Regions from separate parts of the Rhizobium acidisoli genome, predicted to be linked through region 1. Evidence: riboswitches for the same ligand, from Rfam matches in the RefSeq annotation. Region 1 holds a riboswitch; each other region holds the start of a gene.
The links. Region 1 has a riboswitch for cobalamin ahead of CO657_RS16300 (CbtB domain-containing protein). Riboswitches for the same ligand answer to the same signal wherever they lie in the genome.
Positions count from the first base shown of each region.

Region 2: another riboswitch for cobalamin. It lies ahead of cobU (bifunctional adenosylcobinamide kinase/adenosylcobinamide-phosphate guanylyltransferase); the one in region 1 lies ahead of CO657_RS16300 (CbtB domain-containing protein).
Region 3: another riboswitch for cobalamin. It lies ahead of CO657_RS11925 (ABC transporter substrate-binding protein); the one in region 1 lies ahead of CO657_RS16300 (CbtB domain-containing protein).

Region 1 is NZ_CP034998.1:3,317,246-3,322,042, forward strand. It holds partial or broken gene CO657_RS16280 (sensor histidine kinase) at 1-819, opposite strand, end outside; gene CO657_RS16285 (sulfite oxidase-like oxidoreductase) at 931-1,593, shown strand; gene CO657_RS16290 (hypothetical protein) at 1,578-2,207, opposite strand; gene CO657_RS16295 (CbtA family protein) at 2,258-3,004, opposite strand; gene CO657_RS16300 (CbtB domain-containing protein) at 3,018-3,227, opposite strand; adenosylcobalamin (AdoCbl) riboswitch at 3,240-3,382, opposite strand; gene CO657_RS16305 (histidine phosphatase family protein) at 3,438-3,992, shown strand; gene CO657_RS16310 (putative bifunctional diguanylate cyclase/phosphodiesterase) at 4,403-4,797, shown strand, end outside.
Region 2 is NZ_CP034998.1:2,194,099-2,198,895, forward strand. It holds gene cobN (cobaltochelatase subunit CobN) at 1-658, opposite strand, end outside; partial or broken gene CO657_RS38210 (cobaltochelatase subunit CobN) at 762-1,452, opposite strand; gene cobW (cobalamin biosynthesis protein CobW) at 1,457-2,506, opposite strand; gene cobU (bifunctional adenosylcobinamide kinase/adenosylcobinamide-phosphate guanylyltransferase) at 2,511-3,035, opposite strand; cobalamin riboswitch at 3,419-3,809, opposite strand; gene CO657_RS10905 (chloride channel protein) at 4,070-4,797, shown strand, end outside.
Region 3 is NZ_CP034998.1:2,405,439-2,410,235, reverse strand. It holds partial or broken gene CO657_RS11935 (DsrE family protein) at 1-108, shown strand, start outside; gene blh (bifunctional sulfur transferase/dioxygenase Blh) at 286-1,566, shown strand; cobalamin riboswitch at 2,029-2,283, shown strand; gene CO657_RS11925 (ABC transporter substrate-binding protein) at 2,455-3,471, shown strand; gene CO657_RS11920 (FecCD family ABC transporter permease) at 3,468-4,508, shown strand; gene CO657_RS11915 (ABC transporter ATP-binding protein) at 4,505-4,797, shown strand, end outside.

The sequences.
Region 1 (4,797 bases):
CCGGCAAGGGTCATCAGTTCATGCGGCTCGAAGCGCTGGCGCGTCACCGGCAACTCCGTCAGCCTGGCATTGGCATAACGGCGCGATGCTTCCGTGCGTGCGATACGGTCGGCCGTCAGCGGCAGGATTGCGCCGTAAAGCCATTCCGGGCTGCCGGACATGAAGATGATGCCTTCAGGATCGGAGACGAAGATCTTGTATTCGCCACCGCCCCAGGAGGATTCGATCATGTCGATATCGACCTTGAAGACGATGACGCCGCGAATATCCGCGCCGGTCCTGATCGGCGCAGCGAAATAATAGCCGCGCTTCAGCGAGGTCGTGCCGAGCGCATAGAACCGCGCCTGCCGGCCTTCGATCGCATCCTGGAAATACGGCCGATAGCTGAAATTCTGTCCGACGAAGCTTCCCGGTCCGTCGTAATTGCTGGCCGCGATCGTCTCTCCATCCGGCTTGACCACATAAATATCGGAGGATTTCAGCAGCCCGTTGATCTCCTTGAGATAGAGATTGGCCGCGTCGCGCAAGGCTGTGTCGTCGGGCGCGCTCACCAGTTCCTTGATGTCGTCGTGGTCGGCGATCAGCGCCGGCAGCGCCTCGTAGCGGTTGAGGTGACCGCTGAGCGCCGAGACGGCAAGGCGCAGCGCCGTTCCCGCCTGCGCCGAGGCCTCCCCCATATAGGCGCGTGTCGCGATTGCGCTTCCATAGGTGAAGAAGGCGAAGATGATCAGCGGCACCACCAGCAACGCCGCTATCGCGTGATATCTCGAAGACAGGTCCGGCTCCTCCCCTTTCCGCCTCCACTCCCCAGCGAGGCATACCCGACAGTATCAAGTTTAATGACGCCGAAAGGGATTTCCAAGAGCCTGCCGAAACTTGACACCCGGCAGGCCGAATGTCCTATTGCGGCATCGCAAGGAGGCTCCGCTCATGAGCGACGACAACACCCCCGCCGACAGTAAGCTCACCAGCTCCAAGCGTCGCTGGGCGGCTGAGGGCAAGTTCCTGACCGGCCGCATCGCCCGCCCTGAAACCGAGCGCCTCCCGCCCGGCCAGCACCTCGTCAAGAACTGGCCGGTGCTCGATCTCGGCCAGCAGCCCGCCATCTCCATGGAAAGCTGGCGGCTCGATGTGGGCGGCCTCGTCGAAACGCCGCTCAGCCTCAGCTGGGCCGACTTCCAGGCGATCGAGCAGAGCACGAAGGTCAGCGATATCCACTGCGTCACCACCTGGTCGCGCTACGACAATAGATGGAAGGGTGTTTCGACCCGCGATCTGCTCGATCTCGCTATGCCGAAGCCGCAAGCCGGTTACGTCATGCTGACGAGTTATGACGGCTATACCACCAACCTGCCGCTTGCCGATTTCGCCGCCGAGGACGCAATCCTTGTGACATCCTGGGAAGGCCTGCCACTGACGCCGGACCACGGCGGCCCGATGCGCCTCGTCGTGCCGCATCTTTATTTTTGGAAAAGTGCCAAATGGCTGCGCCGCATCGAGCTGATACCGGATGACGAAGCCGGCTTTTGGGAAAAGAACGGCTACCACATGTATGGCGATCCGTGGCGCGAGCAGCGCTATTCCGACGATTGAGCCGTCGGCCGCAGACCGTGGCGAAGTGCAAACACCACAAGCGCGAACAGAGCGGCAAGCCCCGTCAGCGACGCCATGCTGGCTAGATGAAACGGCACCTTATTCCAGCGTGGTTTGACGACATCGGCGGTGTTGAAGGCCTCGCCGCTGAACCGGCAGGTGATGAGCGCTAGGCTGCGCCGCACCATGTCGGCATCGACCGCGGAAATGATTTCATCAGCCGCAACGGCCTCCCCCGGCATCTCGCGCATCGAGAGCAAGACCGCCTTGGCCGCCGCTAGATAGGCATGGGCGCATTCGTTGAATGGGCTCTCCTCGTCGCTCACGCTGCCCGGCATCCGGCCCCAGAGACAATAGGAATATTGGATTTCGGCATAGTTCAGAACGCGCCGGAAGGGCTCGTTCGTATCGACTGCACGGGACGCCAGGTCGATAATTCGGCCGCGATAGTCCGAAATCACCGCCATCTCTCCATGCGAGATTTCAGGTATATCGAGGCCGGCATGGCTGCCGCCGGCGTTGCGGCTATGAGCAAGGGCGTTTTCAGCAGGCAGGCAAAAGAAAGCGGCGGCAAAAGCCGTCGACAGGAGTGTTATGGTTCTGCAGCTTTTCATAGTGGCACGAAAACCTAAGGGCGCCGGCAAAACGGCGCCCCTCGATGCGTTCAGTAGAAGGCCCTCGCCGGCCGGCTCCGCTGCCCGTCCTTCACGGCAAGCCGCTTTTCCGCCAGCGCCCCGAAGGCAAGGCCAAGTGTTGCCCAGAGGACCGCATGCATGGCGAGCGTTGTCGTCCGGAAACGCCAGAGCACCATGGCCGAGAAGTTCTCCGGCACCTCGTTGATCGGCGGCAGTAAATAGAGCACGAGGCCGATGAAGACGAGATAGGCGACGCCAGCGATGATCGCGCTGTTCCAGGGGCCGAAACGCTCGGAAAGACGGCGCGACAGCGCCACCGCGGCAATCAGGGCAGCAAGCGAAACGACGATCATCAGGAAGAACAGCTCAGTCCTGACGCCGATCGTATCGGCATTGCCGACCGCCGGCGGGTTGGCCGGATATTTGATAGCGGGAACGAGAACGATCGCCACGAAGGCGGCAAGGGCAATGACCGCCGAGGTGCCGCGCGCCGAAAGATTGCTGACGCGGCCATGCACGAAAGCGAAGGCGAGCGCGAAAAGCCCGCCGACGGCAATGCTGTAGGCCATGACGCCGGTGAAAAGGCCAAGACCGGCCTGTGTGGCCCGGCTGACGATTTCAGGTTCGGCAGCTTCGCCGGCCGCCTGGGCGCTCGCCTCCTCGAAGGCGATTGCCGCATCGACCAGCGGCTCGCCGAAGATATGGGCGAAAGCAAAAACCAGAATGCCAGCGATCAGCCCCGCGAGCATGCCGCGAAGTAGAAGATTTCCGACCATGTCAGTATCCCCCTTAGTGGCAGGGAAAGCCGAGGAGGTGGCGGGCGTCATGCACGAATTCGTGCACATACATGCCGTTGAACAGCGCGGTCGCGCCTTCCTCGGTGCCGACGAAATAGATGGCGATGAGCATCAGCAGGCCGCCGAAGATCGCCCAGGGCAGGATTTCTCCTACGGGGATCGGTGCCGGTGCCGCGACGGGCGCGAAAGTGGTGTCAGACATGTATTCCTCCGGAATGACGCGTTCAGTCGAAAGAGTGCTTGTGCGGTAAGGTCTGACTTCCAGCGCGAAAAACCTTCGACACGCTGGTCACAGTGGCGCGACCGCGCCGGATTTCCACCGGCTTCCAAACCCGCAACAGCCCGGTTATATCTGCACGCCGAAGAGACTGTCAACGATACTTCACCTGCCGGCCAAGGGCTGCTCTACTGTATGAACACGCGCCTTACCTGGATCTGCCATGGTGCAACGGCGGCGAGCCGCAAAGCCATGTTTCCGATCGACGAACCGCTGGAAACCAAGGCAACGGAGGAAGCCGGCAGGATGACCGCCCTGCCCCGCGCCGATCGTATCGCCGTAAGCCCGGCTTTGCGTGCCCGCCAGACTGTCGACGCGCTCGGCCTTCAAGCTCGCATAGACCCTGCACTTGGCGATTGCGATCATGGCCGCTGGGCCGGCAAGTCGATCGCGGCGATCGAGGCCGAGGAGCCGGAGAACCTCATGGCCTGGATGACAAGTCCGGAAGCCGCCCCTCACGGAGGCGAGAGCCTTGTTGATCTTCGAACACGCGTCGCCAGCTGGATGGACAACGAATCCGCCCTCGGCGGCCATGTGATCGCCATCAGCCACGCCACGGTCATCCGAGCGGCGGTAGCCCATGTGCTCCAGGCACCGCCCTCCTCCTTCTGGCTCATCGATGTCGAGCCGCTCGCCGTCATTCGCATGACCAGCAACGGACGGCGCTGGTCTCTGCGTTTCCAGCATTAGCGATCCCTGATGCTTATCCAGCCTTACACAAGCAAATCGCGTCATCTCTATTGAACCCGGTTTCGCCGGGACTACTTCCTTGTCCCAAGGAGATGGAAGACATGACATATGACTGGAGTGGGGAGCGCACGCGTCGCCTGCGTTTAATGCGTGTCGCCACAATCACGGTTCTGGTCGGTCTCATCGTCAGCGTTCCGCTGTTGATGGTCACCGCCTGAAACACGAGAAAGGGCGAGCGATGCACCAGCACGCTCGCCTTCGTTTTTTCCGTTCCCCGCGTCACCAGAAGTGCGTCCGTCTCTCGACGGTGCAGCAAGAGGCTGCTGTCCCCAAAAATTCGCCTTCTGGTTTCAACGAACATTTCAGACTTTCATGATAGTTCGGCATAGGGTGGAGATGGAGAAGGCCATATGCCGGTGTTTTTCCAGAGCAGGGCCGGAAGGCAATGCGTATCGATCGTCGGGCTTGGGATAACTCTCTGGCTCCTCGGCGCGCTTTTGCAGCTTGACGACAGCCTTGTCTTCTTCATGACCGGTTTCGGCGAATATGGTGCCGACAAACTCGTTCTGGCTCTCGGCATCGCCGGCGCCATGAGCTTCATCTATTCGGTGCTGCGCATTGCCGACCTGCGCAAGGAAACGGAACTGCGCGCCGCCGCCCAGGCGAAGGCCGATTGGACCGCAACTCACGACCATCTGACCAAGCTGCCGAACCGCTACGCCTTCGAACGCAAGATCCTGTCACGGCCGATCAAGGACGACGAGGACCAGATCGAGGAGTGGGACCAGAACGTCACGCTTTTCTC
Region 2 (4,797 bases), 1.1 Mb from region 1:
CGAGCCGGCCGTCGCGGTTCGGATAGTTCGCCATCACGAGCGCGATGCGCCGGTCGCGAGCCGGAGTGGCGCGTATCCGCGCCCAGTTGGCGGCGAGTTCCGCCGTATAGCGTATCCGGTCGGCGTCTGGTTCGCTGGCGACGATGTTGGTCTCGACGGCAGCATCGTAACGCGCCGCCGTCTTGAAGGAGACCGCCCGCGCCAGCACCCGGCCGTCGACTTCGGGCAGCGCCACGTTCATGCCGAGATCGCGTGCCGACAGGCCTTGCGACGAAGTTGCCCACGCCTCCCGCGACGAGGCCGACAGGATCGCCTGCAGTACCACCGCCCCGTTCGCCTCCAGCACCGTCGGCTGCCGATCCGCGCCCGGCGCGGAGACCGCAAAGCCCGTCGTGTTGATGACGACATCGGGTTTCAGCGCCGAAAACACGCTTTCGAGAATGCCTGTGGAAACCGGGTCCTTGAGGCTATAGGCAAAGACCGGCAGCGGCCGGAGGCCTTGCGCCTGCAAGGCGTCGATCAGCGCCTCGATCGGCTTGGTCTCGCCGCTCTGCACGAGGGCGCGGTAGAAGCTGATGGCGACGATGGGGGAAATCTTAGGTTCGAATCCCGCCTCTTCCGTCGAGCTTGGGGTACCCCCCTCTGTCCTGCCGGACATCTCCCCCACAAGGGGGAGATCGGCAAGTCGCCTGGGCTTCCAACAAATGAAACGCGTGAAGATGCCGCACTTCCGGAAGAGACAGAGCGAGGCCTCTCATCCCTGATCTCCCCCCGTGTGGGGGGTCCGAAGGACGGGTCGAGACCCGCGGCTCGACCCCGGTAGTCCGGCAGGACAGAGGGGGGTATCGCGGCCTCAGCTGACGACGGCGCGGTCACCTGTCGCCACTCCTCGACCCCGACCAGCCCCCGCCCCGGCCACCAGATGCCGGCTTTCATCAACGGTACTGCCGGCGCCGGCTTTTCCGCACCCGACAGCATCACCCCGGCATAATCGAGAAAGGCGCGCGCATTGGCATCGCCGCCCTCGATCAGATAGGCCCAGAGTGCATCGAGATCGTCAGCTGCGATGTTCGAGAAGGGTACCAACCCTGCATCCGGCCTGGCGTCACCCGGCAGCACCGCAATCTGCGCGCCGGCGCGGGAGGCTGCCGCATGCAGCGCCTCCAGCGCGTAGCGGAAATAGCTGGCGCCGCCGAGCGCACGGACGATGATGAGCTTGGCGTGCCGCGCCGTGCGCTCGACGTAGGTATCGACCGACATCGGATGCTTGAGGCTCATCAGGCTGGCGAGCCGCAGCGAATGCGGCCCACCGCAGGCGCGATGGGCGGTCGCGATCGCCGCGAGCTCGCTGTCGGCGGCCGACAGGAACAGGATATCGCCCGGCGTCTGACCGAGATCGATTGCCTCTTCGCCGTCGCTGATCGTACCCTGCTGGGCCAGAAGCAGATGCATGGGCTTACGCCAGCGCCTCGATTGCCGCCTTCACCGCACCCTGATCCATCTCATGCAGGCCGATGACGACGAGGCGCGTGCCGCGCTTTTCCCCAGGCGCCCAGGCGCGATCGAAATAGTGGTCGATACGGCTGCCGACGGCCTGGAGCTGCAGGCGCATCGGCTTGCCCGAAACATCGACGAAGCCCTTGAGGCGCAGCACGTCATGGGCTGATATGATGCTCTTCAGCGCCTCGACAAAGCCGGCCGGATCGGCAACGGGGCCGAGCTCAACGACGAAGCTGTCGAATTCGTCATGATCGTGCGGCGAGCCGTCCTCATGCTCCAGTTCGTGATGGGATTTGCGGTTGGCGATATCGTCCTCCGTGCCGATGCCGAGGCCGAGCAGGATGCCGGCCGGCACCTCGCCGTTTTTCGCCTCGATCATCACCGGCTTGCGCTGGGTGCGGGCGGCGACCTCGTCGCGCACCCGGCCAAGGCCGGCCACGTCGATCAGGTCGGTCTTGTTGAGCACGATGAGATCGGCGCAGGTGAGCTGGTCCTCGAACAGTTCCTCGATCGGGCTCTCGTGATCGAGCGATTGATCCTCGCTGCGCGCCGCCTCGACGGCATCATGGTCATCGGCGAAACGGCCGGCGGCGACAGCCGCGCTGTCGACCACCGTGATGACGCCGTCGACGGTCACCTGGGTGCGAATGTCAGGCCAGTTGAAGGCGGCGACCAGCGGCTGCGGCAGAGCGAGGCCCGAGGTTTCGATGACGATATGGTCGGGCCGCTGTTCGCGCTCCAGAAGCTTCGTCATCGTCGGAATGAAATCGTCGGCAACGGTGCAGCAGATGCAGCCATTGGTCAGCTCGATGATATCATCCTCGCTGCAGTTCTCCGCGCCGCAGCCCTTCAGCACCTCGCCGTCGACACCGAGATCGCCGAATTCATTGATGATCAGCGCGATCTTTTTGCCGCCGGCATTGGTCAGCAGATTGCGGATCATCGTCGTCTTGCCGGCGCCGAGGAAGCCGGTGATGACGGTTGCGGGAATCTTTTGCTGGTTCATGGATTTAACCCTTCATTTTCAGCGGCAGGCCTGCCGCGATAAAATAGACTTCGGCGGCCTTTGCCGCGATCATCTGGTGGAGCCGGCCGGCATGATCGCGAAAATCCCGCGCCATCCGATTGTCCGGCACGATGCCAAGGCCGACCTCGTTGGAAACGAAAACAAGCCGCGCCTTTGCCCGCGGCAAATAATCGGCGAGCGCCAAAAATTCTCCGGCCATATCGCGCTGCTCCATCATCAGATTGGTAACCCAGAGCGTCAGGCAGTCGATCAGCACGACGCGGTCCTCACCATCGATGGCGGCGAGCTTGCCGACGAGATCGAGCGGCTCCTCATGCGTCGTCCATGATGGGCCGCGATCGGCCCTGTGTTGGGCAATGCGCGCCTGCATCTCCTCGTCCCAGGCCCGCCCGGTCGCGAGATAGTGGCGGTTGAGGCCGCTTGAAACCACGAGGGATTCGGCAAAGCGGGATTTGCCGGAGCGTGCGCCGCCGAGGATGAAGACTGTAGTGATCGGGCCAACCGTCATGTGAGCGCCGCCCTTTGGCAGGATAGGGCCCGCCGTGCCGCCCCCCTCATCCGACCCTTCGGGCCACCTTCTCCCCGCTGGGGAGAAGAGGGAGCAAGCTTTTGTCTTTGACCGTCTCTCTGATCGCAGTGGCAGGAGAGGGACCGAGGCGTCGCCACGTACCTCTTCTCCCCATCGGGGAGAAGGTGGCGGCAGCCGGATGAGGGGGTGAGCGACGATAGAAGCGAATGCGCATAGCGCAAGCGAAGGACAATAAATTGCGAGCCGTATGGCCCCCTCGTCCAACCCGTTGCGCCATTGACCGCACCAAGCCATGCCGAATTCAATCGTTCAGCCAAAACAACCTCCGTGCTGGCAGCGGGTCTCTTGCCCAGGGTTGGGCTTTTCGCCCGGCACGAATGGCAGGTCTCCTGGCTCGCGGTTGTCGGCCGCGATCGGGGCGGACCGGAAACCGGTCGCCCCTGATCGTGCCGGCGGATCTGCCTCGCCTTCCCGGCTGCATCGGTGAAAAGGTGGACGATTCGTAGAAATGGAGGCGTCCGACCCCGGTTGATCACCATGCATGTCCAGTGGCTTTTCCGGCATGTCGCCCGTCCCGCCTGCCTGCACGATTGCAAGCTGCCAGCCGGAAGAGCTCGATGCCGGATGGAAGACCCTGACCGCTCTACAGTCGCGGGGTCGGCTGTGATGAAGGCGCCCGGTGTGGGTCCGCCCCGTCACATTCCCTTTTCATCCGGAAGGCGTAACGCCGATCCGGAACCATCCGTTAATATCCGAGGATGGTCAGATGACCATCCGTTGAGGGATGGTTAGGCAAGCTCAAGAGTGAAGTCAACCGGCCTTGGCGGTCGGCCATCGGCGGCAAGGCAGGCACGCTCACTGAAACACGACTTACTCGACCAGGAATATCGTCATTTATCAGAGGCTTACGTCATAAATATTTGACCTACGCGCCGGCTTTTCGCCGCAATTGCGTCGCATGCGGACTGCACCTTCGCCCTTGACCGGGTCTCTTCCTGCCTAGTTGTCTTGCCATGCTTATGAAATTGGATCGGCGCCGGTTCCGAGCGCTGCGTGTTTTCTTCGATCCGAGACGGCTGCGGGCGCTGACCCGCCGTAGCGAAGTCGGTCTGTCTCTGGCGGGTGCTGTCGTCGGCATTGCTTCCGGTCTTGCCGTGACCGGCATGAGCTTCGTCTCCAATGAACTGCATCAGCTGGTCTTCGGTATCGCCGACAGCGAAAGGCTGAGCTCGTCGGTTATCGACGACAAGCTGCTGCTGCTCACCGCCCCGGTCATCGGCGGCATGTTGCTCGGCCTGTTGCTCTTCATTTTGGCCAAACGCCGCAAGAAGCCGATGGTCGACCCGATCGAGGCCAATGCGCTGCATGGCGGCCGCCTGTCCTTGACCGACAGCATTATCGTCGCGGTGCAGAACCTGATCTCCAACGGTTTCGGCGCCTCCGTCGGCCTGGAGGCCGGCTATACCCAGCTTGCCGCCGGCCTCGCCTCGAAACTCGGCCTGAAGCTGCAGCTTCGCCGCTCGGATCTCCGCGTCCTCGTCGGCTGCGGCGCAGCCGGCGCAATCGCCGCCGCCTTCAACGCGCCGCTGACCGGCGCCTTCTATGCCTTCGAGCTGATCATCGGCACCTATACGATCGTCTCGCTGACCCCTGTGGTCGTCTCGGCCCTCGTTTCCACCCTGATCGCAAGGCTGCTCACCCATGGCGATTTCACCATCGATATCGGCGGCTTCGGTGCGGT
Region 3 (4,797 bases), 910 kb from region 1:
ACATCGCGCGGTTATACGCAGGAAGACATGCTCGACGGCGTCATCATCGTCGGCGCCAGCGCCATGCATGCCGAAATCAGACAAGGTGCGGCGACGCTGTCGTTTTGATCGTGACGAGCCGGGCCGGTAGGGGCGGCAGCGCCTCCGGCGGCATTGTCAGTCCGCGGGCTGGTTGCAGACGCAGGGGAACGATGCCAAGCGACTATTCTTGCGCTCGGCAATATACTTGTGAGATTGTACCGATATACATGCGATACTGCCGATGCAGGCAGCGCGGGGGCTTCGATGACATCCGTGAGGGTCAATGAGCTGATATCGGTGGCGGGGCAGCCCGATGCCGCCGGTTTTGCTGCTTTTGCGGCAGACGGTTTTGCCGGCGTCATCAATGCCCGGCCGGATGGCGAGGAGCCGGGGCAGCCGGGCGATGCGGCGGAAAAGGCTTCTGCCGCCGCCGCGGGGCTCGCCTACAGCTTCGTGCCGGTGAAAGGGGCCGAGATCACCGAGGCCGATATCCGCGCCTTCCAGAGGGCGATGATGCAAGCGAAGGGGCCGGTTGTCGCTCATTGCAAGAGCGGCACCCGGGCGCTGACGCTCTATGCGCTCGGAGAGGTGCTCGACGGGCGGATGCAACCCGGGGACGTCGAGGCCTTCGGTCAAAACCTCGGCTTCGATCTTGCCGTCGCACGCCGCTGGCTGGAAAAGCGGGCAGGGCAGGCGGCTGTCGTGAAGGCCTTCTTCGAACCCCGCACCTGCAGTGTGCAATATGTCGTTTCAGACCCGGTCACGAAACGCTGCGCCATCATCGACCCGGTGCTCGATTTCGACGAGATGTCGGGTGCGACGGGAACGACCAATGCCGACGCCATCCTCGCGCATATCGACAGCGAAGGGCTGACGGTCGAGTGGGTCCTCGACACGCATCCGCATGCCGATCATTTCTCCGCCGCGCACTATCTCAAGGGAAAGACCGGCGCGCCGACAGCGATCGGCGCCCATGTCACCGAGGTCCAGCTGCTCTGGAAGGAAATCTACAACTGGCCGGCACTCGAAACCGACGGCTCGCAATGGGACCGGCTGTTTGCCGAGGGCGACACTTTCGAGATCGGCGGGCTTGAAGCCCGTGTGATGTTCTCGCCCGGCCATACGCTTGCCTCGGTGACCTATGTGATCGGTGACGCCGCCTTCGTGCACGACACCGTATTCACCCCGGATTCCGGCACGGCGCGCACTGATTTTCCCGGCGGCAGCGCCAGCGCCCTCTGGCACTCGATCCAGGCCATCCTGTCGCTGCCCGAGGAGACCCGGCTCTTTTCCGGCCACGACTATCAGCCTGGCGGTCGCCATCCCCGCTGGGAAAGCACGGTGACCGCCCAGAGGGGCGCCAATCCGCATATATCGGGCATCGACGAGGCCGGCTTTGTGGCGCTGCGCCAGGCGCGCGACCGTACGCTGCCGAAGCCGAAGCTGATGCTGCACGCGCTGCAGGTCAACATCCGTGGCGGGCGGCTGCCCGAGCCCGAGGAGAACGGCCGGCGCTATCTGAAGATTCCGCTGGATGCGTTGTAGGAACGCAGGGAGCAGCGCTGCGGCGCGTGCTCCGAGGCTTCGCCCTTGCGGGCTGCGCGCCTCAGCATGAGGGAGGTCGGAGGGTGCCGCACCCACGCAGCGGGAACGGGAGATCTTGTGTCGACGCTCAAGAGAGCCTCATCTTGAGGTGCGGAAGCCGAAGGCTGAAGCCTCGAAAGACGAGGCGGGTGCTTCATTCGCAGAGCGGGATGTGTTTTTAGCAAGGAGCACCGTTGCGGCGTGCTTCGAGGCTTCGCCCTCTCGGGCTGCGCACCTCAGCATGAGGGAGGTTGCTGGATGCCGCGCCCACGACAGTGGGAACGGGAGGATGCTTAAGAGAGCCCTATCCTGGGGTGAGGATGCTGGCACTATACCGGCCGACAGCGCTCCGACGGTCCGTCTCCATTTTTCGCCCACCAGACCCAATCCTCCGCAATAATCATTGACGTCGCGCGGGCCGGCGACGTAACTGGGGGCGACGGTTCCCTGAAGATGACTCCAAGGGGATTAATAGGGAACACGGTGAGGACGACCCAGAAGGGACCGAGACCGTGGCTGCCCCCGCAACTGTATGCGGATTGTCGATCATCTCAGGTGTGGCCAGCGACCGGCCATCTCTGAAGGGCTGATAGCCTCGCCACTGCGATATATCGCGGGAAGGCGGATGAAAGACGGATATCCGCAAGCCAGGAGACCTGCCGTCAATCACGATCCAATCAACCGGGCGGGGATGCCCGGACAAGGAACAGACATGATTGACCTTCTGAACCTCCGCCGAATTTCGGCATGCATCCGTCTCGATTGGACCTCCTGCGGCTAGCGCGCGTCAGCGTGCCTTCGGCCGCGCGTGCGGCATAACCGTGCTTTTTTCCTTCAATCGAGGTTTTCATGCGCCAGATTCTCGCCACCATGACATTTGCCTTCGGGCTGATCGGCCTTGCGGTACCGAGCCTTGCCGCCACCCAATATCCTTTGACCATCACCAATTGCGGTGAGCAGGTGACGTTCCAGAAAGCGCCATCGAAGATCGTTTCGATCGGCCAGGGCATGACCGAAATTCTCTTCTCGCTCGGCCTTGCCGAGAAGATCGCCGGCACGGCCGTCTGGGTCGGTCCGGTCCTGCCGCAATATGCCGAGGCCAACAGCAAGATAAAGCGTCTCGCCGACAATGATCCGAGCTTCGAATCCGTCGTCGGACAGGAGCCCGACCTGGTGGCGGCCGAGTTCGAATGGCATGTCGGCGCACAGGGCTCCGTCGGCAAGCGGGAGCAGTTCCAGGATCTCGGGATCAATACCTATCTCGCGCCGGCCGATTGCGTCGCCAAGGTCAACACCGATGGCGGCGACGGTGTGCGCAAGGAGCTGTTCACGATGGAGCTGGTCTACCGTGAGATCGCCGAGCTCTCGGAGATCTTCGACGTGAAGGAGCGCGGCGATGCGCTGATTTCCAAGTTGAAGAAGCGCGAGGCGGATGCCGTCGCATCGATATCCGGCGCATCGGGCAAGAACCTGCCTATCGTCTTCTGGTTCTCCAGCAAGGAAGTCAACGGCGATGCCTTCATCGCCGGCAAGAACAGCGCGCCTGCCTATATCCTGAAGGCGATCGGCGCCAGGAATGTCCTCACGACCGAAGAGGAATGGCCGCTGGTCGGCTGGGAAACCATCGCCCAGGCGAACCCGGCCGTCATGGTGCTCGCCACCATGGACCGGCGCCGCTACGCCGCCGACGATCCGAAGGTCAAGATCGATTTTCTCGAGAACGACCCCGTGACCAAGGAACTCGATGCCGTCAGGAACAAGCACTTCGTGATGATGGACGCGCAATCGATGAACCCGACGATCCGCACGATCGACGGCATCGAGACCTTGGCGAACGGCATCAAATCCTTCGGCCTGTCGCAGTGAAGGCAGTGTCGGTCAGGCAACAAGGATGGTGGGCGCTTGCCGCGCTCACCATTTCAGCCCTTCTCCTTCTCGGACTGATGATCAGCCTTGCCGTTTCGATCGGCGAGATCGCGATCCCGCTAGCGACGACGGCGGAGGCGGTGTCGAACCGGCTTTTCGGAACGCAATTCGAGCTCAGCCGCATCCACCAGGGCATCGTCTGGGATTATCGTCTGAGCCGGGCGCTGGTTGCAGCCAGCGCCGGCGCGTCGCTCTCGCTCTGCGGTGCCGTCCTGCAGGCGCTGCTGCGCAATCCGCTGGCCGAACCCTATGTGCTCGGCATCTCCGCCGGCGCTTCGACGGGAGCCGTCTGCGTGATGATCCTCGGCCTCGGCTACGGTGTTCTCGGCCTGTCCAGCGGCGCCTTCATCGGCGCGGTCATTGCCTTTCTGCTGGTCGGCTTCCTTGCGACGGGTGCGGGGGGAACCGGCGAGCGCATCATCCTGTGCGGCGTTGCCGGTTCGCAGCTCTTCACTGCGCTGACCTCCTACATCGTGACGACATCGGCGAATGCCGAGCAGGCGCGCGGCATTCTGTTCTGGCTTCTGGGTTCGCTCAGCGGCGTGCGCTGGCCGGATGTCTATCTCTCGGTGCCGATCGCGTTTGCCGGTTTCCTCATCTGCATGGCCCATGTCCGGGCGCTCGATGCTTTCGCCTTCGGCACGGATGCGGCCGCCTCGCTCGGCATTGCCGTGCGCCGCGTCCAGATCCTGCTGTTCGGGCTGACGGCGGCGATGACGGCAAGCGTCGTCAGCATGGTCGGCTCGATCGGCTTCGTCGGCCTGGTCATTCCGCATGCGGCCCGCTTCCTCGTCGGACCGGGCCATCGGTGGCTGCTGCCGGCAACGGCGCTCGGCGGCGCGATCTATATGGTCGGCGCCGATATCGTCTCGCGCATCATCATCCCGCAGCAGGTTCTGCCGATCGGCGTCGTCACGGCGCTCTTCGGCGCGCCGGCCTTCGCCGTCATCCTCTATCGCGTGCGGAGAAGCGCATGAGCATTACCATCGACGCGGTGAGTTTCGCCGCCGGCGACACGGTCATCGTCAACGGCGTCAGCCTGACGGTGGCAAAGGGCAAGGTTCTCGGTCTGCTCGGGCCGAACGGGTCCGGCAAATCGAGCCTGCTGAGGCTGATCTGCCGGCTGCGCAAGGTCCGCAGCGGCGTCATCCGGCTGGGCGAAGACGATATCGCTTCGCTGTCGCGCGCAGCCCTTGCCCGGCGCATCGCTTTCGTCGAGCAGCAGTCGACGACCGATACCCAGCTGACCGTGCGCGACGTGGTTCG